DNA from 3 places in the Priestia sp. JSM ZJ58 genome. Region 1 is predicted to be linked to each of the others. Evidence: riboswitches for the same ligand, from Rfam matches in the RefSeq annotation. Region 1 holds a riboswitch; each other region holds the start of a gene.

Region 1 (7,946 bases):
AAAAGCGGTCCATCATTTGCTGATAGTGAGGATAATAAAAACAAAAGTTCAAATCTCCTCCTGCTTTATCTTCTTCTTGGTCAATTAAATAATCGAGTAAAATATGTAAACCTTGAATATAAGGAAAATATCCCGCTTTTATTTTCTCCGTCATTTCTTTGGTCATCTCTTCTTGAAAACTGTAAGCGGCCAAACAAAAAATGCCTAACGTTGAACCAGAGCACGCTGAAAATTCATACCACTCCATTTCAGGAACACTGTGCCGGTGAGCATCAAACCAATTCTCTAATCGTGGAACTCTTTCCTTGATTTCAACATGCTTATGTATTTGCAAATCACAATAATAAGTAGCTAGTTCTAATAAATGTGAAGAGACGATATGGTAATTACAGGCTTTTCGCAAGGACTGCTGACAAGTCTGGACAAGTTCCGCTAAATATCCTCCATCGTCTTTATCCGTTCGAAAACGATAGTAATCCCCAAGAGGTGCATGAGGAGTCAACGCATCTGGCATCGATTCGTGTAAGGCTGCAAAATCTTTAGGATCGAGCGAATTGCTGCGGTCACATAAGTTATCTAAGTAATCGCTGATTGTTTGGTAGGCAACGATAAATTTTACGCATTCAATCATGTTTTCTTTCGCTAAAATCGATAGGATACCGCCTCCTTCACAATGAAAAGTTTTTGTATCGATACTTGCCAATGCTTGAGTGCGTAATTCTTTATTAGGAATCTCTTTTGCCCGTTCCCGCCAATGGTTAAGCTCATGATGAACGACGGGAAACACTTCTCGATAAATTTTTCTCATTAATGAAATAGGACGAGACGGAATCTTCATTTATTTTCACCTCAATTTCTGACAGCACTCATTAAATGTGAAGATCAACAAAGCTTTTCGCGTATGTAAAAACGTATTCTCTTTCAGGCTCATTAAAGATTTCGTGATACAGCTGAGACCATTCTTTGTAGATTTTTTCACTTAGCTCTATTTCATCAAACCACTGTCTAACAATCAGCTTTTCAATAATTTTATCTTCTCCTGCCTGCATCACAAGAAGCGGAACATCCGGCAAACGATCGATATCTTTAAAAGCTAAGTTAACAGCTTGAATCAATTCTCGGTACCATCTTACAGAAACTTTTGTAACGTACAGTGAGTCGTTTTCATCTTCATCTCGAACTTCTTGATTTCTTGTTGCTTTTTCAACAGTAAGACCCAAATCAAAAAGTTTGTTCGGCATGACTTTATTTAATCCTTTAGATAACATATCTAAGTAAGCTGGTACTTGCTCTTTTAATCCTAGACAAGGTGAGGAAAGAATCGCACCCCATATAGGAAGATTTTTTGTCTGCAGCGTACGAATAACCGCCAGTCCTCCCATACTATGTCCTAACAGGAAAATAGGCAAATCATATTTTTGCGCTTCACGTACCCATTCTTCCACTTCATATACATATTCATCAAAGGATAGGATATGTCCTCTTCTTCTCGTTGTTAAGCCTTGGCCAGGAAGGTCTCCCATGATTACGTGCATTCCAACCGAACGCCACATCTCAATCAGCCAGCGATAGCGCCCGTGATGCTCCGCTGCTCCATGGACCATGACAATAACGCCTTTTGGATTTACTGCTTCCCATTTATGCATTTGAGTTACTCCTTCTTCCTTTTTTTGTTTACCTGCTTTAAAAACCTTTGTACACTTACATTAGAAGATTTACTACTTTTTTTCAACTAATAAAGGGAGATGATTTGATGATTTATCCGTATAAAGAAAAAATGCCTAATATTGCACCCAGCTGCTTCCTCGCAGACTATGTCACGATTACTGGAGATGTCACCATTGGTGAAGAAAGCAGCATTTGGTTTAACACCGTTATTAGAGGAGATGTTTCACCTACTATTATAGGTAAACGAGTAAATATACAAGATCAATCAACACTCCATCAAAGCCCAAATGCTCCTTTGCTTATTGAGGATGATGTGACAGTAGGACATCAAGTTATTTTACACAGCTCCATCATCCGCAAACGCGCGCTCATTGGCATGGGCTCTATTATTTTAGACGGTGCGGAAATTGGTGAAGGTGCTTTTATCGGTGCAGGAAGTTTAGTGCCTCCCGGTAAAAAAATACCACCTAATACTCTCGCACTCGGTCGACCTGCTAAAGTAATCCGCACTCTGACTGAGGAGGATTTAAAAGATATGCAGCGCATTCGTACAGAATATGTAGAAAAAGGGCAGTATTATAAGTCTATTAAGAAATCTGATTCTTCATTATAAAGGAAACGTTCCCTCAGAAAGTCATACTGAGGGAATTTTTTTAGTATCTCCACAAACTCTCTAATCATGTTCTATTCTCTCCACAATTGTAAAGAAATTTCCATATTAATTTACATCGTTTTAGTACTGCCTCCACAATTAAAGATTAAACTGAATAATAAAGACGTATTTATTAAAAAGGGAGCGACTCTATGAAAGCCAAGTTAATTCAGTATGTATACGATGCCGAATGCCGATTATTCAAAAGTGTAAATCAACATTTTGATCGAAAGCACTTAAATAGATTTTTACGTTTACTAACTCATGCCGGCGGAGCCACGTTTACCATTGTGATAGCGTGCTTGCTGCTATTTCTGCATCCTTCATCCGTCGCTTACGCCTGTGCGTTTTCTCTAGCCGTTAGCCATATTCCTGTTGCCATTGCTAAGAAGCTATATCCGAGACAACGGCCTTATATTCAACTAAAGCATACAAAAGTATTAGAAAATCCATTAAAAGATCATTCATTTCCATCGGGGCATACAACGGCTATTTTTTCGTTAGTTACCCCTCTGATGATTACTTACCCAGCCTTCGCTGCCGTTCTTTTGCCGCTTGCAGTAACGGTAGGCATTTCAAGAATTTATCTCGGTCTGCACTATCCGACGGATGTCATGGTAGGCCTGATACTCGGCATCTTTTCAGGTGCTGTTTCACTGAACATATTTTTAGTCTAATTGATAGGAGGAGTACTCATGAGAATTGCTTTATTTACAGATACATTTGCTCCGGAAGTTAACGGAGCTGCTAAAACACTTTATCAATTTACTCAGTATGTCAAATCAAAGCAAATTCCCATCCAGGTATTTGCTCCTGAATTTGCTCATAATCGGTCGTTTTCAACATACGTTCACCGCTCGCCTAGCATGCCGTTTTTCCTTTATCCAAACAGCCGCTTTTCATTGCCAAACGTTCTAAAAATTAAAAAGCAGCTGCAGGAATTCAACCCTTCTCTTATTCATTTGGCCACTCCTTTTACAATGGGGCTTTGCGGCTCCTATTACGGGAAAAGATTAGGTATTCCTCTTGTCGGCTCTTATCATACCAATTTTGATGATTATTTATCTCACTATGAACTTGAAAAAATGCGTGTACCACTGCAAAAATATATGAAATGGTTTTATAAACCTGTACAAAAATTATTCGCTCCCTCCGAAGTGACCAAACAGCAGCTAGAAAAACAAGGGTTTCACAACGTAGCTATTTGGTCGCGAGGGGTAAATCACAAATTGTTCCATCCCCACTATGACCGCTTTGATATTCGTATTAAATATAATATAAAAAAACCCTACATCTTAACGTATGTAGGAAGGTTAGCTAAAGAAAAGAACGCTGATTTTTTACTAAAAATTGCCCGATCTTTACCTGATCATATCCGCCACCAAGTTCACTGGCTTATTGTGGGAGATGGTCCTTTAAAAGAACAAATGCAACAGCAAGCATCTGAGCATATGACATTTACAGGCTTTCTTGAAGGTAAGCAACTTGCTCATATCTATTCTTCATCTGATTTGTTTGTTTTCCCTTCAGAAACAGAAACGTTCGGAAATGTCGTACTGGAGTCTCTTGCTTCTGGAACTCCCGTGGTGGCAGCAAATGCAGGAGGAGTTAAACAGATGGTTCAGCACGGGCGAAACGGCTACCTTTGCAAACCTCACTCCTTAGAAGAATTCAGTTCGGCTATTACAGGTTTACTTGATGATTTGCACCAGCGGCTTCACTTTAGCCATGCAGCGAGACACTATGCTCTTACTCAATCATGGGACGCCATTTTTCAGCATTTGCTTTCAGAATATGAAGATGTCGTAGAAAAATCTGCTGAAGGTATTCAATGGGCATAAAAAAATCTCCGTTTTCACGGAGATTTTTTTATTATTTAGCTAAAGCTTGAGTTTTTAATGCTTCAGCTTTGTCTGTGAACTCCCAAGGAAGCTCCACATCTGTACGACCAAAGTGACCGTAAGCTGCTGTTTGCTTATAAATTGGGCGACGTAAATCAAGCATTTTAATGATGCCTGCTGGACGTAGGTCAAAGTTTTTGCGTACTACATCTACTAGTACTTCTTCAGAAACTTTTCCTGTACCGAATGTATCAATTGAAATAGATACTGGCTGTGCAACACCAATTGCATATGCTAGTTGTACTTCACATTTATCAGCAAGATCAGCTGCTACAATGTTTTTCGCAACATAACGAGCTGCATAAGCTGCTGAACGGTCTACTTTTGTTGCGTCCTTACCAGAGAATGCACCGCCGCCGTGACGAGCATATCCGCCGTAAGTATCAACGATAATTTTACGACCAGTTAAACCAGCATCTCCTTGAGGGCCGCCGATTACGAAACGTCCTGTTGGGTTAATGAAATACTTTGTATTTTCATCAATTAACTCATTTGGAACAACTGGATTAATTACATATTCTTTTAAGTTACGTTGAATTTGCTCTAACGTTACTTCTGGGTGATGCTGAGTTGAAATAACAATTGTATCGATGCGAACAGGTTTGTTGTTTTCATCATATTCAACTGTTACTTGTGTTTTACCATCCGGGCGAAGGTAAGGAAGAATTTCTTCTTTACGTACTTCTGTTAGACGGCGAGCAAGTTTATGAGCTAATGAAATTGGAAGAGGCATTAATTCTTTTGTTTCGTTACATGCATAACCAAACATTAACCCTTGGTCTCCAGCTCCGATTGCTTCGATTTCTTCATCGGACATTTGACCTTCACGTGCTTCTAACGCTTGGTCTACACCAGCAGCGATATCAGCTGACTGCTCGTCGATAGATGTTAATACTGCACAAGTTTCAGCATCAAATCCGTATTTTGCACGAGTATAGCCAATTCCTTTAATTGTTTCACGAACTGTTTTAGGAATATCCACGTAAGTAGAAGTTGTAATTTCACCGCTTACTAAAACTAAACCAGTTGTTACGCTTGTTTCACAAGCAACACGAGCATTTGGATCCTTTGCTAGGATAGCATCAAGAATTGAGTCAGAAATTTGGTCACAAATTTTATCGGGATGTCCCTCTGTAACAGATTCTGACGTGAACAGACGACGTTGTGTTGACATCAGTTTTCCTCCTTATAAATACGATACATTGTGATACGGTACTCATTCCCTTATTTTCATTACACGTTAAAAAATATAAAAAAACCTTTCCTTGTATCGAGGAAAGGTATCAAATTCTACATAAGCCTTTCACTCTTATCGATCAAGGTTGTGCCCTTGCATCAGGTTAGCACCTTATCGTCTACACAAAAAAATGACGATGGTTGCTGGGTTTCACAGGGCCTGTCCCTCCACCAGCTCGGGATAAGAGAGTATCCGTTCAAGGACATATAATACATGAAAAAGCGCTTCACTGTCAACAACATTCAAATGGAAATCATCTCTTTATGTTTGAATCTGTTTTAATGTAACATACTCAAATTTAAAAATAGTATACCTTATTAAGAATGATCACGAAGTTTGGTTAACAAGACAGACCAAAAAAAGGCTTTCACTTGAAATAGCTTCACTTTTTTCGCTTCTAGCACATATACATGTGTCTAAAATAGGTATAACGTACATTTTTTTATAATACACAAACATTTTTAGTTAAATAGTATAGAATAATTAAATAAATGTGTTATACTAATTATAAATTTCAAACATTAATGAATAAATAATAGCTAAAAAAGGAAGGTAGTGCACATGAGTACTGTTGATATGTCTATCGAATTAAATGGTTTGCTTCAATTAAAAACAACAAAACACCAATTATCTGTTCCACAACTTGTTGAAAAAATTCTAGCTCGACGCGAAGGAACGCTGACTTCTACAGGTGCTGTGTCAGTCGAAACCGGAAAATATACAGGCCGCTCTCCTTTGGATAAATTTATTGTAAGCGATGCTGTATCTTCAAAAACGGTTGAATGGGGACCCGTCAATCAGCCAATTTCTGCTCAGCGATTCGATGCGCTATACAAAAAAGTCTTAACCCACTTAAAGAAGCAGGATGAACTTTTTGTTTTTAATGGATATGCTGGAGCTGATAAAAAGTATCAGTTACCAATTCAAGTAGTTAATGAATTTGCATGGCACAACCTATTCGCTCAGCAGTTATTCATTCGCCCTTCAGCTGAACAAAAAACAAATGATGATGTGAAGCCGTTTACAATTGTAGCAGCTCCAACGTTCAAAGCTGACCCTGAAACAGACGGGACGAATTCGGAAACCTTCATTATTCTTTCATTAGAGCGACGCATTGTGCTAATTGGAGGAACTGAATACGCTGGTGAAATGAAAAAATCCATTTTTTCAGTGATGAACTTCTTGCTTCCTCAAAACAATATTCTATCCATGCACTGTTCTGCTAACGTAGGAGAAGAAGGTGACGTTGCATTATTCTTTGGTTTATCTGGAACGGGTAAAACAACGCTTTCTGCTGATGCAAACCGTCGTTTAATCGGAGATGACGAGCACGGTTGGTCAAGCTCTGGTGTATTTAATATTGAAGGAGGCTGCTACGCGAAGTGCATTCAGCTTTCCGAAGAAAAAGAACCGCAAATTTTTAATGCAATTCGCTTCGGCGCAGTACTGGAAAATGTAGTGTTGAATCAAAATACGAAAGTAGCAGATTACAATGATAATAGTTTAACAGAGAATACTCGTGCCGCTTATTCAATTGACTCTATTGATAATACGGTATTGCCAAGCGTTGCTGGGCACCCTACAGCTATTGTCTTTTTAACTGCTGATGCCTTCGGCGTCTTACCTCCAATCAGCAAGCTTACAAAAGAACAAGCGATGTACCATTTTCTGAGCGGATACACTAGTAAGTTAGCTGGAACAGAGCGCGGCGTAACATCGCCACAGGCTACTTTCTCTACATGCTTTGGTGAGCCTTTCTTACCTCTTGCTCCAACAACTTATGCAGAAATGCTAGGAAAGAAAATCGATGAACATAACGTAAATGTCTACCTTGTAAACACTGGATGGACCGGCGGTGAATACGGCGTGGGTGAACGAATGAAGTTAAGTTACACTCGAGCTATGGTTCAAGCAGCTCTTGAAGGAGAACTAGCTAATACCGAAACAGTAACAGATGCTATTTTTGGTTTATCGATTCCAACTCATGTTCCGGGAGTTCCTGATGAAGTGCTTCAGCCTTCTAAAGCATGGAACGATGCAACAGCTTATAACCAAAAAGCAACTGAACTTGCCGCTAAATTCAAAGCGAACTTCAAGCGTTTTAATGATGTAGCATCGGACATTTCAACATTAGGCGGACCTAGAGTCTAATAAAAAACCGATCGTCTTATAGACGATCGGTTTTTTAGTTAGTCGAATGTAATTTTGTCAGTTCATATGTGACAATGGTTTTTTCCTGCTCCATTTCTACCTTACGCACAACAGCAGTTCCAATACATTCTCCATTTTTCGTTTTGTGAATGTTTAATGGAATATCCAACGGATACAAACGATATCCTTTTTTCTCAACTTGAAAAATGTTATCTGTTACACGCTTTTCGTTGCCTTTTGTCACAATCATTGTATTTAATTCTAGCGGCATCCCCATTTTCTCTCACTCCTCACTGTTATTCTACTTGTTTTTTCTATCGTAGCATATCTTTTATTG
Region 2 (7,946 bases), 1.0 Mb from region 1:
CATCCTGTCTCAAATACAGAAGCTAACGGAGGGTGAACTAAGCGAAGCGGCAGAGCTATTACAAGAAATCGACGTACCGGGCTTAGTTGGAGAAAGGCAAACGGCTTTATATCTTTCTCAAAAACTAGCAGCGCTAAAAAATCAAGAAGCTTCTTTGAAAATGGATCAGCGCATTTATCAGTTAGACAAAGTAAAAAAAGCTGTGGACGCGAACGGAGTGCTGGTAAAAGCAAGGTTGGAGCACCTTCCGCTCGTGACAGAATGGATTTGGGAGTTTATGGGGACTATTGGAGAGCCTGTGTCAAAAGAACAAGCTGTCAAAACAGGCGAAGCTTTTATTAAAGCAGAACGGTTATTTTTATGGGAAGTGAACGGGAAGTATGTGTCGATTGCCAATGCTACGCGTCCAACGACTCATAACATTACAATTAACTTTGTATACACGCCGCGGGAAGAACGTAAAAAAGGCTATGCCTCAAGCTGTGTGTCCACGCTTTCTCAGCTTATGCTAGACAGCGGTTTTCAAACAACAAGTCTATACACGGACATGACAAACCCTACGCCTAACAAGATTTATATGGAGATTGGGTATGAACACGTAGCTGATTCAGCACTAGTTTTATTTCATGAAAAAAAGTAGCAGGCTGTCTGCTACTTTTTCTATTACTTAAGGTTTTTTAACTAAATTAACGTGATTTAACGTTTTGCTATCATCAAAAATAAATTCAAGATCATAGGCGCCGGCGTGATACGTGTATCTCGTTTGAGTCGTACCATCACCTTTTACTTTACCTGTAAAGTTTGGCTGACCTAATTCTTTCTTTAAGTTAGCTTGCGTGATGGACCCTAAATTTGTTTGACGCTCTACATTCGTACCAAAATAGCGAATTTCATTGATGACGTTATTTTGGTCATAGCCGAATGCATACCCAGGATGGCCCATTTCCGCGTGGTAGTAGTCAAAGCTATTTGATGAACCTTCAGGCGGCGGACCGAACTGATCGCGAACGTCTTGACGCAGGGTTTTGCCAATTTTAAAGTCTGCTGTTAATCGTGGTACTTCACCTTTTACTGCGGCGTTATAAATTTCGTTAATGTTCTTTACAGCTGTTTGACTTTGACTGCTTGTTTCTTGAGATGTAGCTGCATGTGCTGGTGTATCAAGCTGAGCGACAGGAGCAAATCCAAACGCAGCAATTCCTGTAATCGTCGCAGCAGCAGCCGCTTTTGATAGTCGTTGTTTCATTTTCATGATTTTTTCCTCCTATATATAACGATTTAGCAACCTCAGTCTACCTAAAAGAGAAGGTAGGCCAGAATAGTCAAGGAGTCTTAGTTGAGTTGGTAACTGATATATATATAATGTAACACGTCTTTTAGAATGTAAACGTCAGGTAAAGCAAAAAGCAAAAAACGATTCATTTATCATAGGTGAAAAGAGTGGTTTATATTCCTTTATTAGGTAAAAAAACGCAATATGAAGAAGGTTCTAATGCTTTATAAAAAACTGGATAATAATTGTAATTATGATACAATAAATCAAGTATTTGTTAAAAATATAATATTTATTGCTGGAGTTTTGATGTATGGAAAAAAATTTGATGAGAGGTACGCTTTTATTAACAGCGTCTTCTTTGTTAACAAAGATTTTAGGCTTTATTTATATTATTCCTTTCACAGCCTTAGTGGGAACGTCAGGTTATGCACTTTATAAGTATGCATACGGTCCATATACATTGATGCTAAGCTTTTCGACAATGGGTCTTCCGCTTGCTGTTTCTAAGTATGTATCGAAATATAACGGTCTTGGAAACTACCGTGCGGGACAAGATCTGTTAAAAGCAGGACTTCTATTAATGACGATAACGGGCATAATAGGTTTCTTAGTCCTCTATACGATGGCACCGTGGCTCGCTGAACTAGTTATTAACGGAAAAGATTCCTCAGGAAATAGTCAAAAAGACGTAGTGTACGTCATCCGAATGGTAAGCTTTGCTTTAATTATTATCCCGCCTATGAGTCTATTACGAGGCTACTTTCAAGGTAACCAGTCTATGGGACCGTCCGCGCTAAGTACAATTATTGAACAAATAGTGCGAGTGTTGTTCATTTTAGTAGGAGCATACGCTGTTATTCACCTTTTTCATAGCACAATGACAAAAGCTGTTGGAATCGGTACGTTTGGAGCGTTTATTGGAGGCGTAGGGGGAATTGGGATTCTTGGAGCGGTTTATTTGAAGCGCAAGCGGTTGATTATAAAAGAAGTGAACAGCGGAAAGAATAATAAATCCGTTCCGTTCTCTTTAATGTTCAAAGAGCTTGTGACGTACGCTGTTCCGTTTGTATTAGTTGGTTTAGCTATTCCTATCTATCAAAATATTGATACGTTTACGATTAACATGCTTTTTCAATCAATAGGATATGGACAAGCTAAGGCTGAAACGATTAACTCCGTCATTGGATTAGCGCAAATTTTGGTGATGGTGCCGGTATCGTTAGCGACTGCCTTCAGCATGTCGCTAATTCCGGGCATTACATCTTCTTTTGTGCAAAGAAATTTACGAGAAGTAAAAGGAAAGATTACAAAAACGCTGCAGCTGCTGTTGTTTTTTACTCTTCCTGCTGCGGTAGGGCTTTGTTTATTGGGTAAGCCGGTATATATGATGATTTTTGGAGCGAAAAACAGTCCTGAAATCGGTGGAGTTGTTTTACAATGGTATGCGCCTGCTGCGATTCTTTTTGCTCTTTTTACCGTAACAGCCGCAATTCTCCAAGGAATTAATCAACAAAAGAAGCTAATTTTAGGCTTGGGCTTAGGAATTGTTGTGAAGATAGTATTAAACGTACTGTTGGTTTCAAGCTTAAAAGAAATTGGACCGGTTGTCGCGACTTACGGAGGGTATGGTGTATCGGTTATATATAACTTCTATTTAATTGAAAAATCTATTTCTTACCGAGTTCAATCACTGGGACAAGCTGCGTTGACACCTGTTTTATTAGTAAGTGTGATGTCAGCCGCTGTGATTATCGGCAATTATACTTCTCACTATTTTTTAGAAAATAAGCTGTCTGCATCTTCACTTGCGATTAGCACATCTTGTATTTCAATTGCTTTAGGTGCTGCTGTGTATCTAGGGCTTGGCGTAAAAACAAGTTTAGGGCAATCTGTTGTATTAAATAGAAGAAAAAGAATGTAAATGTAAAGGAGAGAAAGGTGTGTCAAAACGATTTTTACTAACCGTAGCGGCTGGAGGATGTATCATAATTTTCGGCGCGCTGCTGCTATTAAATTGGGAAAGAGTGTTTGGAGACTACCGTCCCATTCAAACGGCAAAAGCTGTTTTCAAATTAGAAGTGGGAAGTCAAGGTGTAGCAGAGACTACGGATTCAGATGATGCTCTTTACTATATGGTGAAAAAAGGACATTTAGATGAATATATTCAACTGATGAATGAAAAAGGCTATGTGTTAAAAGAGAAAGATATTGATCATAACCGACTTGTTTTTAACGATGGGCAAGAGGATGAGCAAATTTACTACAAGCGCTTTGCAAGGAAGTATACGATGATTGATGGAGAAGGGTAAAGGCCTTCACTTAGAATTACTACATACTAAAATCATTAAAAGAAAACACCACCTTGCGAATAAAAGGTGGTGTTTTTTTGTTAGATTATCTCATCTTAGTTTTGCTCTTGCTACCCCTGTTACGACCATACTCGTAATAAAAATAACTACGATTCCAATGTTGGTCGGGGTATCAAAAAATATTTTTGAAACGGCTAAAGCGATAATAAGCCCAATGGCTATGCCAGATAATTCTTTCATTAATTTCAACATTAACACCTCTTAACAATATCGCTAAGGAAAAGTCTAACATTATTGGTAAAGTGGTTTCAATTAATAACACATTAACCGAAGAAGCATAATAGAATTTATTTGCTACCACTAAATCCTTTCGACAGTCAACAAATTCAGTATAAGCGCTTTGTGAAGAAGTATAGAATGATTCAAGAAATGAGGTAAAGGCTTTAACTTCTATTTTAGTAGACTAAAACCATATAATCCTATCTGTTTTTAAAGTTTTTTTGTATGAAAAAGAAAAATAATATTGACAATTATTAAAAAACTATTAATATTGACTATATTACATAAAACAAATAGCTATTGTTTTCCTTATCAAGAGAGGTGGAGGGACTGGCCCTGTGAAACCCGGCAACCGCTGTCTATGACAGAATGGTGCCAAATCCTTAAGAACAGTATGTTCTTGAAGATGAGGAAGAGACGTTTGGTTAACGAGCTCTTCCTTTATATAAAGGAAGAGCTTTTTTTATATTATAGGGGGAGTAAGTTAAATGAAGAGATTTCTTATTTTAGCAGTTGCGCTTGTACTACTCGTAACTGGCTGTCAGTCAAAAAGCACAAAAAGCAGTGGAAGTGAAGAGAAAGGAAAGAAGCGAATTGCTCTTGTTTTGCCTGAAAAGATTGGAGTTAACCCGTTTTTTCAGCAAATGGATGAGGGAGCAAAACGCGCTGGGAAGAAGTATAACATTGATGTAAAGACAATTGAATCTACAGATCAAGCAGCCATTGAAAGTAATTTGCGTGCTGCCGTAGCAGAAAATTATGACTTGATTATTACATCTTCTTTTGAATCCGAAGATGCGTTGAAAAAAGTAGCTCAAGAAAATCCGCAGCGTCAATTTGCGATTATTGATACAGTGGTTGATTTACCAAATGTAAGAAGCGTTGTATTCCGTGAACAAGAAGCTTCATATTTATTAGGAGCAGCCGCAGGATTGATTACGAAAACGAATAAAGTAGGAATGGTTGCAGCTGATGATATTCCATTATTAAAAAAATGGACGGTAAGCTTTAAAGAAGGATTACAATCAACAAATCCCAAAGCAGAGTTTCTAGTAAATTATGTGGGAAGTTTCTCTGATCCAGCTAAAGCAAAAGAACTTGCTATTTTACAAGCTTCAAAAGGTGCTGATTTTATCGCTGGAGCATCAGCTGTAGGCGACTTGGGTGTATTTGAAGCAGCAAAAGAAAAAGGTTTTTATACGGCAGGACAAGATATTGACCGTACGGAAGTAGATCCTGAGCATATCATTTTATCGCAGTTAAAAGGATCTGATGCGGCTGCTTATGAAACGGTAGAAGCACTCGCAAATGACAAATTTAAATCGGGCGTAGTGACATACGGCTTAAAAGAAAAAGGTGTTGGGTTAACGTATGTGACTCAAGACAGCAAGACACCTCTTAATGACTTTGTAGGACAAGATGTAATTGATCAATTAAAAGAAATTAAAGATTCGATTATTGATGGAAAAACAGTGGTAAAAGATCCGTTAGCAAAGTGAGTTGAGAAGAGAAGTCGAGTAAGGCTGGCTTCTCTTTCTTATTTTTGAAAAAAACCTAAAGGGAAAGGAGCAATGAATGGAATGAGTGAGCTGTTGCAGTTAACGAATTTGACGAAGAAATACGGTTCATTTTTAGCAAACGATAACGTGTCTTTTACGCTGAAAAAAGGGGAGGTTCACGCGCTGGTCGGAGAAAACGGTGCTGGTAAAACAACGTTGATGAGGATGCTTTACGGAATGGAAAAGCCGAGTTCAGGAAGTGTTCAGCTGCACGGGAAACCTGTTTCGTTTTCATCTCCTGCGGATGCGATTAAAAACGGAATAGGCATGGTGCATCAGCATTTTATGGTTTTTCCTCATTTTTCAGTGGCTGAAAATATTGTCTTGGGGCATGAGCCAAAGAAAGGTCTCTTTTTCAACAGAAAGCAGGCGAAAGCAGATGTACAGCAATTAACCCAAACTTATCAAATTTCAGTGGATGTTCATAAAAAAGTAAAGCATTGCTCAATTGGGGAACAGCAAAAGATTGAAATTTTAAAAGTGCTGTATCAAGGAGCAGAAATTATTATTTTAGACGAGCCTACCGCAGTTCTTACTCCTTATGAAGTAAAGGAACTATTAAAAACAATCCGGTTTTTGGCTTCTCAAGGAAAAAGCATCATTATTATTACACATAAGCTGCAAGAAGTGATGGAAGTAGCGGACCGAATTACAGTTCTTCGAAATGGTAAAGTAGCCGGCGTCACAAGTAAAGAAGATACCAATGCTCACCATTTAGCGAGACTAATGGTAGGGAGAGAATTAAAAGAGCGTCCTGCAAGAGTGCCATCACAAAGCACTTCTCATTTAAGCGTACAAAATCTCTTTTTAAAAGGAAAAGGACAAAAAAACGTGTTGCAAAATGTGTCTCTTCACGTTTCTGCAGGCGAAATTGTCGGTATTGCAGGGGTTTCAGGAAATGGGCAGTCAGAGCTGCTTCAAGCAATTGCTGGATTAGTAGAAACAGACACCGGAAGTATCAAACTTGGAGATGAAGATCTTACAGGGCGATCTGTGCGTGAAAGAAGAGAGGCAGGAATTGCTCATATTCCAGAAGACCGCTATATGTGGGGAGCCTCTAAAGACGATACGATCGAGGAAAATGCGCTGATGGGCTATCAGTATAAAGCTTCTTACTCGAAGATGGGCTGGCTGAAAAGAAAGATATTCAAGTCGAGCGTGGAGGAATGGATAAATGAATTTTCGATTAAAGCCACTTCATCTAAGCAAAAAGCAGGAGAACTGTCTGGGGGAAATCTGCAAAAATTAATTGTTGCAAGAGAGCTTGGCCAAAACACCTCTTTTCTACTTGCTGCCGAACCAACGCGAGGAGTGGATATTGGGGCAATGGAACGTATTCATGATGCCTTGATTCAAAAAAGGAATAATGGCTCTGCTATTTTACTTGTATCGTCTGAGCTGTCGGAGATTATCTCACTATCAGATCGAATTTTAGTGATGTACGAAGGCAGTATTGTCGGAGAGCTTACAAGAGAAGAAGCGACGGAAGAGAAACTAAGCATATTAATGGCAGGAGGAACGGTAGAAGGTGATACAGTTGCAGAAACTTCTTAAATCATTAATCCAACCGATTATTGCGGTCATTTTTGGCTTAGCGATAGGAGGCATTATTATCTTCTTAACAGGTGGTTCGGTTTTCCAAACATATACAGAGCTCTGGAATGGAGCGTTTGGTAATTTTTATTTCTTCACCACTACACTGGCTCGCGCTACGCCTATTCTGTTAATTGCGTTAGGTGTGGGATTTGCTTTTAGAGCAGGTGTGTTTAATTTAGGGGGAGAAGGACAAATGGTCGTTGGAGCGATTAGTGCAGCGATTGTTGCTTATTACCTGCCGGCTCCAGGGATAGTCAAGCTGATAGCAGCCATTGCCGCTGCTGTTGTGGCAGGAGGTTTGCTTTCCGTTTTAGCAGGATGGATGGAAGCCGCGTTTAAAATTCAGCTTGTCATTTCGACCCTTTTATTAAATTATATCGCTGTTTTATTTGCAAGTTATTTAGCAGGTCACCCTTTTCAAGATAAAACAGGCTCAGCTGCTCTCGCTCAGACGCCTATGATTGAGCAATCAGCATGGCTTGGAAAAGTGTTTCAAGGAATGCCTCTTCATGTCGGATTTATCATTGCTCTAGTGGGTGCGCTGCTGCTATGGACGGTGCTTCGCTACTCTGTGTTTGGCTATGAAGTAAACGCATCCGGGAAAAATCCGTTGTTCGGAGCGTATGGAGGCATTCATCAGGTAAAAGTCATGCTGTTTAGCATGTTTATTAGCGGAAGCTTGGCTGGATTAGCAGGAGGATTTGAAGTGCTTGGTTCACAGTACCGATTTGTAGACGGTGCGCTCACCGTTCCTGGATATGCATGGACTGGAGTGATGGCTGCTCTGTTAGCAAATTCAAATCCAATCGGCATTGTTTTTACGTCTCTTTTACTTGCCGCTTTGCAAACAGGAGCGATGGGGCTAGAGCGTAATATAGAAATTCCGTTAGAAATTGCGAGTATTATGCAAGCTGTTCTTATTCTATT
Region 3 (7,946 bases), on a different contig from region 1:
GGATGCATTTGCCGTACGCAGCCATCAAAAAGCAGCAAAAGCACTTCAAGAAGGGAAGTTTAACGACGAAATTGTTCCCGTGGAAGTGACGCTTCGGAAAATCGATGAAAACAATAAGCTACGTGAACAAAAGCTGATGTTCTCTCAAGATGAAGGAGTTCGTCCTGGCACAACTGCGGACGTATTAGGGAAACTTCGTCCAGCCTTTTCGATTAAAGGATCCGTCACAGCTGGAAACTCTTCGCAGACAAGTGACGGAGCTGCATCCGTTTTTCTAATGGATAAAGAACAAGCTGAAGCAGAAGGCTTAAAGCCTTTGCTTAAGTTTCGCTCATTTGCAGTTGGAGGAGTTCCGCCTGAAGTAATGGGGATTGGCCCGGTAGCTGCCATCCCTAAAGCTCTTAAACTAGCAGGGCTGGAGCTTTCTGATATCGGATTGTTTGAATTAAATGAAGCATTTGCTTCTCAAGCACTTGGCGTTATTCGTGAATTAAATATTAATGAAGATAAAGTAAATGTAAACGGAGGCGCTATTGCCTTAGGTCATCCATTAGGCTGTACTGGAGCTAAGCTGACTCTTAGCTTAATGCACGAAATGCAGCGTCGAAATGAGCAGTTTGGAATTGTCACCATGTGTATTGGTGGAGGAATGGGAGCTGCTGGTGTATTTGAATTGTTAGCATAATCATTTCAAAGGGGGATATGAACATGTCAAATAAAACAAAACAAATGATTAAAGGTGGAAGTTTTTTAATTGAAGAAGGCGATGCAAGCCGCGTCTACACGCCGGAGGATTATACATCTGAACAAAAAATGATTGCCAAGACGACAGATGAATTTGTAGAAAATGAAGTCCTTCCGCAAGTGGAATATTTAGAAAAGCATGAATTTGACCGTTCTGTAAAGCTATTAAAACAAGCTGGTGAATTAGGCTTGCTTGGTGCAGATGTACCGGAAGAATACGGTGGGCTTGGTTTAGATAAGATTACTTCGGCTTTAATTGCTGAAAAAATGTCTCGAGCAGGCGGATTTTCCATCACTCATGGTGCTCATGTAGGAATTGGGTCATTGCCAATCGTCTTATTTGGAACAGAAGAGCAAAAACAAGCATATTTACCTGCTTTAGCGGTAGGGGAAAAAATAGCGGCTTATGCGCTGACTGAACCGGGTTCTGGTTCGGATGCTCTCGGTGCTCGAACAACAGCTCGCCTTAACGCAGAAGGTACACACTATGTGTTAAATGGAGAAAAGCAGTGGATTACGAATGCTGGATTTGCTGATGTATTCGTGGTGTACGCAAAAATTGACGGCGATAAATTTTCTGCTTTTATCGTTGAACGCGAATTTCCAGGCGTTTCGGTTGGCCCGGAAGAGAAGAAAATGGGAATCAAAAGCTCATCAACCAGAACGTTGATTCTTGAAGATGCGCTTGTTCCAAAAGAAAACGTGCTAGGTGAAATTGGAAAAGGCCATGTGATTGCCTTTAACATTTTAAATATTGGGCGCTATAAGCTTGGAGTTGGAGCAGTTGGAGCAGGGAAACGTGCGTTAGAAATTACGTCTCAATACGTTAACCAGCGTCAGCAGTTTAAAACCCCAATTGCTAAATTCTCATTAACACAAGAAAAGTTAGCCACAATGGCTTCTAAATTGTATGCAACTGAAAGCTCTGTATATCGTACGGTAGGACTTTTTGAAGACCATATGGGCCAGCTTTCAGAAGAACAGCAAAAAGACGGAAAACAAATTGCTGCTTCCATTGCTGAATATGCTATCGAATGTTCATTAAATAAAGTGTTTGCCACGGAAGCTCTTGACTACATTGTAGATGAAGGCGTGCAGCTTCATGGAGGCTACGGTTTTATGAGCGAGTATGAAATTGAGCGTCTGTATCGCGATTCTCGCATTAATCGTATTTTTGAGGGAACAAATGAGATTAACCGTCTTTTAGTACCAGGCACATATTTACGCAAAGCGTTAAAAGGAGAGCTTCCACTGCTTCAAAAAGCACAAACGCTTCAAGAAGAATTGATGATGCTTATGCCGCAGGAAGTAGGAAATGAGCCGTTAGATCAAGAAAAAATGCTTGTGCAAAACGGGAAGAAAATTGCGCTCTTGCTTTTGGGATTAGCTGCACAAAAGTATGGCAAAGAATTAGAAAAAGAACAAGAAATTCTCGTTAATATTTCTGATATGATTAGTAACGTATATGCAATGGAATCTACTGTTTTACGTACTGAAAAAGCCATTTCCAAAACAGGAGTAGATCAAAACAGCTTAAAATTAAAATACACGCAAGTATTCTGCCAAGAAGCATTTAATCGAATCGAAGCAGATGCAAAAGAAACGTTAATTGGCGTTGAACAAGGTGATACGCTTAGAGTCATGCTTTCGTCTCTTCGCAAATTAACTCGCTATACACCAATCAATGTAATTAGCGTAAAGCGCGAGGTTGCAAAAACGCTTCTAGAAGTAGAGAAGTTCACAGTTTAAGGAAAAAGGAGCTCGTTTTGCGAGCTCCTTTTTGTTTAAGAAGCCTCTATCTAGGTAAATGATAAAGGATGTGTTAAAATACGAAAAAAGCTTAAAATAAAGGGTGGTTGACGAAATGTCATTATTTTTTTATTCATATCCAAAGTGCGGTACGTGCCGAAAAGCAAAGAAGTGGCTCGATGATAACGGAGTAGCATATGAAGAAATTCATATTGTAGAAAATCCGCCAACAAAAGAGCAGCTGCAAGCTTACTATCAGAACAGCGGCCTAGAATTAAAAAAATTCTTTAATACAAGCGGTAAAAAATATCGCGAGTTAGGTCTTAAAGATAAAGTAAGCAGTGCGAGTGAAGACGAACTTCTGTCTATTCTTGCTTCAGATGGCATGTTAATTAAGCGTCCGCTGCTAGCAGATGGACAAAAAGTAACGCTTGGTTTCAAAGAAGAGCAGTTTGAGGACGTGTGGAAGTAAGTTTTCAAATAGAAAATTTTTACCTTTTACGTTACACTGTTAATAGGAAGTTATTTTAGGTTGTAGAAAGTGTTCTCCACGTTGAAGGCGCTTTTTATATAAACAAATTACGATACATATTTTGGAGGGATTAAGATGAGTACACCAAAAGATTTGCGTTATTCTGAAGAGCATGAATGGGTAAAAACAGAAGGAGACGTTGTCCGCGTAGGTATTACACATTTCGCTCAAGCTGAGCTTGGAGACATCGTATTCGTTGAATTGCCAGAAGTAGGAGCAACAGTAGAAGCTGACGAGCCGTTTGGTAGCGTTGAATCAGTAAAAACAGTTTCTGAGCTTTACGCACCAATTAGCGGTGAAGTTGTAGCAGTAAACGACAACTTAGGCGATAGTCCTGAACTTGTTAATGAATCTCCATACGAAGAAGCATGGATGATTACAATCAAACCATCTGATGCTTCTCAAGTAGACAAGCTGATGACAGCAGAGCAATACGAAGAAATGACAAACGAAGGATAATACTCCTCCATAAATTGTCTTTATGAAAAGTTTTTGACTGGACACTCTATTAGTAAACAAGCTAAAGGAGTGTCTTTTTATGTTTGAAAAACAAAAAATGGACGTTACAGATCGCGTTACAGCTAAATTTCATGACGGCGGTATGAAATTATATGTTGATAAGCAGCCAATTGGTGAAGTTAGTTATGGGACAAGCGGCAATGAATACCGCTTTGAAGAAGGATATTCGCAAGAAAATAATAAGTTCTATCAATATGCGGACGTACAAAAACAAGGTGAAACGCAAAAATATACAGACTGCGACGAAGAAGCAGGATGGTGCTAAACAGTGGCAACTGCCGCTGTTTTTCTTGTTTTATGGAAATAATATGGCCTAAACTGCCTTTTAAAAGAGTTCTTTCTTGCAAATTTCTTTTAAAAAACAGGTGAACTGTGATACATTAACGAATATTGTATAGCATAAAGAAATGATGTTACTATACAACTGACGATTATGGGTGATGAAAATGGGGCTAATTGAAATTGAAAAAGTAATTATTGTCGAAGGAAAGTCAGATAAAAAGCGTATTCAAGATATCATTCGAGAACCAATTGAAATTATTTGTACAAACGGTACGATTAGTTTATCAAAGCTGGATGAAATTATTGACTGTACGTTTAACAAAGAGGTATACATACTCGTTGACTCTGATGATTCAGGGAATAAGCTGAGAAAACAATTTAAACGAGAGCTTCCGGAAGCAGAGCATCTATATATTGATAAAATGTACCGAGAAGTTGCTGCCGCCCCTAGACATCACATAGCAACAGTATTGCTGAGTGCCAATATCGATGTTAATGCAGAATTTTTAACATAAAAGGAATGAGCAACATGCAAGAATGGAGCGAAAAACAGCTGGATGATCAGTTAAAAGAAGGAGAAAGAGCCTTTATCTTTTTCCATACGCCTTTTTGCGGGACATGTCAGCTGGCAAAAAAAATGTTAACCGTGGCAGAAGCGATGCTGCCGGATGTAACCATCGGAATGAGCAATTTAAATTATATGCCTTCAAAAGCAGAATTATTTTCTATTGAAAGCGTACCTTGTTTGATTGAAGTGGAAAATGGTGAAATGGTAAAAAAACTCTACGCGTTTCATTCCATCGAGCACGTACTCGAGGAGCTTCGATAATCAAACGTTTGTTTAAAATGAAGAAGTGGAAAGAGAGCGAACCGTTGGGGCTGTTGAAATCTTGGGATATTATCCCAAGAACAAAATCTGTTGACAGCCTATCTGACACATGCTAAAATCACACTCATGAATGTTCATAAATGAATGAATATTTCCCAAAAACAAAATAATTGTTGCGAACTCTTATCAAGAGAGGTGGAGGGACTGAGCCCTGTGAAACCCGGCAACCGTCAGACTAACTGAAATGGTGCCAATTCCTGCAAAGCTATGCGCTTTGAAAGATGAGAGAAAGGATTAAATATCGAGCCTTTCTGTCATGCGCAGAGAGGCTTTTTTAATAGGGAAAATTGTTTTACGGCTTTTTCATCCTATAGGGCAACCTAACATAATTAAGTTTTTATTAAAGAAGGTGAAGAAATATGATTACATTAACAGACGTTACAAAAATTTATCAGGCCAAAAGCGGTCAAGTAACAGCTGTTGATAATGTGAATCTAACCGTTAACCAAGGTGAAATTTACGGAATTATTGGTTATAGCGGAGCGGGGAAAAGTTCTTTGATTCGCTTGCTAAACGGATTAGAAACACCAACGACAGGAACGGTCGAAGTAGCAGGTAATGATATTGGAAAAATTAAAGGCGGAAAACTCAGAAAAGCTAGACAAGAAATTAGTATGGTATTTCAGCACTTTAATATCTTGTGGTCGCGTACGGTACGAGAAAATATTGCCTTTCCGTTAGAAATAGCAGGGATTTCAAAAGAAAAAAGAATGAAACGAGTAGACGAACTTATTAAGCTAGTCGGGCTTGAAGGGCGTGAAGATGCTTATCCATCACAGCTTAGCGGGGGACAAAAGCAGCGTGTTGGGATTGCTCGAGCCCTAGCGAACAATCCAAAAGTATTGCTTTGTGATGAAGCAACATCAGCGCTTGATCCTCAAACGACAGATTCTATTTTAGATCTGTTAGTAGATATTAATGAGAAGCTAGGGTTAACCATTGTATTGATTACTCATGAAATGCACGTCATTCGTAAAATTTGTCATCGAGTAGCCGTTATGGAAAATGGGGCAGTAGTAGAAGAAGGACAAGTGCTAGAAGTATTCAGAAAACCTAAGCAGCCGATTACAAAACGATTCGTTCAACAGATTTCTGAACCAGAGGAAACGTTTGAAACGATTGAACAAGTAAAAGAGCTGTATCCAAGCGGGCAAATTATTCAGCTGACGTTTGTTGGCGGAAAAGCAGAGCAACCGCTCATTACAACGATTTTAAAACAGTTTGATGTAACGATTAATATTTTGCAAGGAAAGATTTCTCATACACAAACAGGTTCATACGGGACGTTGTTCGTTCATTTAGACGGAGAATTAACAGAAGTTGAAAAAGTCATTGCATACATTCATGAGCAGCAGGTAGAAGTGGAGGTAATGACAAATGCTTGAGAAACTATTTCCAAACGTTATTTTAGATGATTTTATTCAAGCGACAAATGAAACACTATATATGACGGCTATTTCAGTTGTAGCCACATTTGTTCTAGGTATTTTATTGGGCTTGCTTTTATTTTTAACGTCCAAAGGACAGCTTTGGCAAAACAAACCTTTATATGCCATTGTGTCGGCGGTTGTAAATATCTTTCGTTCCATTCCATTCATTATTTTAATTGTTTTACTGATTCCATTTACCAAAGCATTGGTAGGAAGTATTTTAGGCGCTAATGCAGCGTTACCGGCTTTAATTGTTGGAGCAGCACCATTTTATGCGCGTCTTGTAGAAATTGGTCTGCGTGAAATTGATAAAGGTGTTATTGAAGCTGCTAAATCAATGGGAGCCACAACAAGCACTATTATCTTTAAAGTGCTGTTACCTGAATCGCTGCCAGCTTTGATTTCCGGTTTGACAGTAACAACCATTGCGTTAGTCGGCTATACGGCAATGGCGGGTGTGATTGGAGCTGGAGGTCTTGGAAACCTTGCATATTTAGAAGGATTCCAGCGCAGTCATAATGACGTAACGCTAGCCGCTACGATCTTAATTTTGATTATTGTATTTATTATCCAACTTATTGGAGATGCGATTACTGCAAAAATTGATAAAAGATAAAGGGAGGATTATTTATTATGAAAAAATGGCTTTCAGCTTTAGCATTAACATCTGCGCTAGTAGTAGGATTAGCGGCGTGTGGATCTAACAATGGATCAAAAGATGAAAAGAAAATTGTCGTGGGTGCATCTAATACGCCTCATGCTGAAATTTTAGAACAAGCAAAACCTATTTTGGAAAAACAAGGAATTGATTTAGAGATTAAAAAATTCCAAGATTACATCTTACCGAACACAGCTCTTGCAAACAATGAAATTGATGCCAACTACTTCCAGCACGTTCCTTATATGAATTCAGTGCTAAAAGATCATAAAGGTGAAAAAGGGTATGATTTCGTAAGTGCCGGTGCCATTCACATTGAACCAATTGGTATCTACTCTAAAAAATACAAAAGCTTAAAAGATCTTCCGAAAAACGGCACAGTTATTATGCGTGATGCAGTAGCAGAGCAAGGACGTATTTTATCGATTTTTGAAAAAGCTGGCGTGATCAAATTAAAACCAGGCGTAAAGAAAACAGACGCACAAATTAAAGATATTGTGGAAAACCCTAAGAATTTAAAATTTAAAGCCGATGTTGAAGGCGGATTGTTACCTCAAATGTACAAAAACAATGAAGGCGACGCTGTTGTTATCAATGCTAACTATGCTATCGATGCTGGTTTAGATCCAGTAAAAGATCCAATCGCAGTGGAAAGCAAAGAAAATAACCCATATGCAAACATCATTACGGTTCACAAAGGTGACGAAAATAAAGATACAGTGAAAGCTTTAGTAAAAGTTCTTCACTCTAAAGAAATTCAAGACTACATTAAAGAAAAATACAAAGGCGGAGTATTACCGGTAAATAAATAATAGAAGAAAAGCGCTTGCCCACTCTGGGCAAGTGCTTTTTTGTATGCATCAAAACGAATAACTCTTATTTTTCTCACGCATACTAACCGTGAAAACTTTACTGATGATGGGAGCTGACGTTATGCAGCAAGAAGCACGTCATTCAACTGAGCAAGCACTTCATGATTATAAAATGGGTGTTGGGAAATTTAGCGAAAAATTGCCGGAAGTAACAAAAACGTTTAATGCGTTTACTGAAGCATGTTTTGGAGAAGGTTCTCTTTCTAAAAAAGAAAAGCAGTTAATCGCGCTAGGAATCAGCGTAGTAGCTCAAGACGAGTACTGTATGATT

Evidence for each region. A riboswitch is a leader RNA that binds a small molecule or an ion and turns the genes downstream of it on or off. The one in region 1 is predicted to bind S-adenosylmethionine.
Region 2: it holds a riboswitch for S-adenosylmethionine, as region 1 does, so the genes downstream of both, ACH6EI_RS05585 (BMP family lipoprotein) here and metK (methionine adenosyltransferase) in region 1, are expected to answer to the same signal.
Region 3: it holds a riboswitch for S-adenosylmethionine, as region 1 does, so the genes downstream of both, ACH6EI_RS21735 (methionine ABC transporter ATP-binding protein) here and metK (methionine adenosyltransferase) in region 1, are expected to answer to the same signal.

What each region holds. Positions count from the first base shown of each region.
Region 1 covers NZ_JBISEM010000001.1:36,461-44,406, reverse strand. Annotated here, with positions in the region: gene ACH6EI_RS00235 (tetraprenyl-beta-curcumene synthase family protein) at 1-838, opposite strand, end outside; gene ACH6EI_RS00230 (alpha/beta fold hydrolase) at 870-1,646, opposite strand; gene ACH6EI_RS00225 (gamma carbonic anhydrase) at 1,754-2,281, shown strand; gene ACH6EI_RS00220 (phosphatase PAP2 family protein) at 2,473-2,997, shown strand; gene ACH6EI_RS00215 (glycosyltransferase family 4 protein) at 3,016-4,161, shown strand; gene metK (methionine adenosyltransferase) at 4,193-5,395, opposite strand; SAM riboswitch class I at 5,528-5,645, opposite strand; gene pckA (phosphoenolpyruvate carboxykinase (ATP)) at 6,020-7,609, shown strand; gene ACH6EI_RS00200 (DUF2584 domain-containing protein) at 7,644-7,886, opposite strand; gene ACH6EI_RS00195 (alpha/beta hydrolase family protein) at 7,941-7,946, opposite strand, start outside.
Region 2 covers NZ_JBISEM010000001.1:1,084,624-1,092,569, forward strand. Annotated here, with positions in the region: gene ACH6EI_RS05560 (GNAT family N-acetyltransferase) at 1-640, shown strand, start outside; gene ACH6EI_RS05565 (YjgB family protein) at 668-1,252, opposite strand; gene ACH6EI_RS05570 (putative polysaccharide biosynthesis protein) at 1,587-3,197, shown strand; gene ACH6EI_RS05575 (hypothetical protein) at 3,217-3,585, shown strand; gene ACH6EI_RS05580 (hypothetical protein) at 3,676-3,837, opposite strand; SAM riboswitch class I at 4,171-4,277, shown strand; gene ACH6EI_RS05585 (BMP family lipoprotein) at 4,353-5,363, shown strand; gene ACH6EI_RS05590 (ABC transporter ATP-binding protein) at 5,445-6,977, shown strand; gene ACH6EI_RS05595 (ABC transporter permease) at 6,952-7,946, shown strand, end outside.
Region 3 covers NZ_JBISEM010000002.1:64,651-72,596, reverse strand. Annotated here, with positions in the region: gene ACH6EI_RS21770 (acetyl-CoA C-acetyltransferase) at 1-685, shown strand, start outside; gene ACH6EI_RS21765 (acyl-CoA dehydrogenase family protein) at 709-2,493, shown strand; gene ACH6EI_RS21760 (arsenate reductase family protein) at 2,609-2,965, shown strand; gene gcvH (glycine cleavage system protein GcvH) at 3,101-3,484, shown strand; gene ACH6EI_RS21750 (YusG family protein) at 3,564-3,809, shown strand; gene ACH6EI_RS21745 (toprim domain-containing protein) at 3,991-4,341, shown strand; gene ACH6EI_RS21740 (thioredoxin family protein) at 4,356-4,655, shown strand; SAM riboswitch class I at 4,836-4,943, shown strand; gene ACH6EI_RS21735 (methionine ABC transporter ATP-binding protein) at 5,075-6,100, shown strand; gene ACH6EI_RS21730 (methionine ABC transporter permease) at 6,093-6,761, shown strand; gene ACH6EI_RS21725 (MetQ/NlpA family ABC transporter substrate-binding protein) at 6,779-7,615, shown strand; gene ACH6EI_RS21720 (carboxymuconolactone decarboxylase family protein) at 7,737-7,946, shown strand, end outside.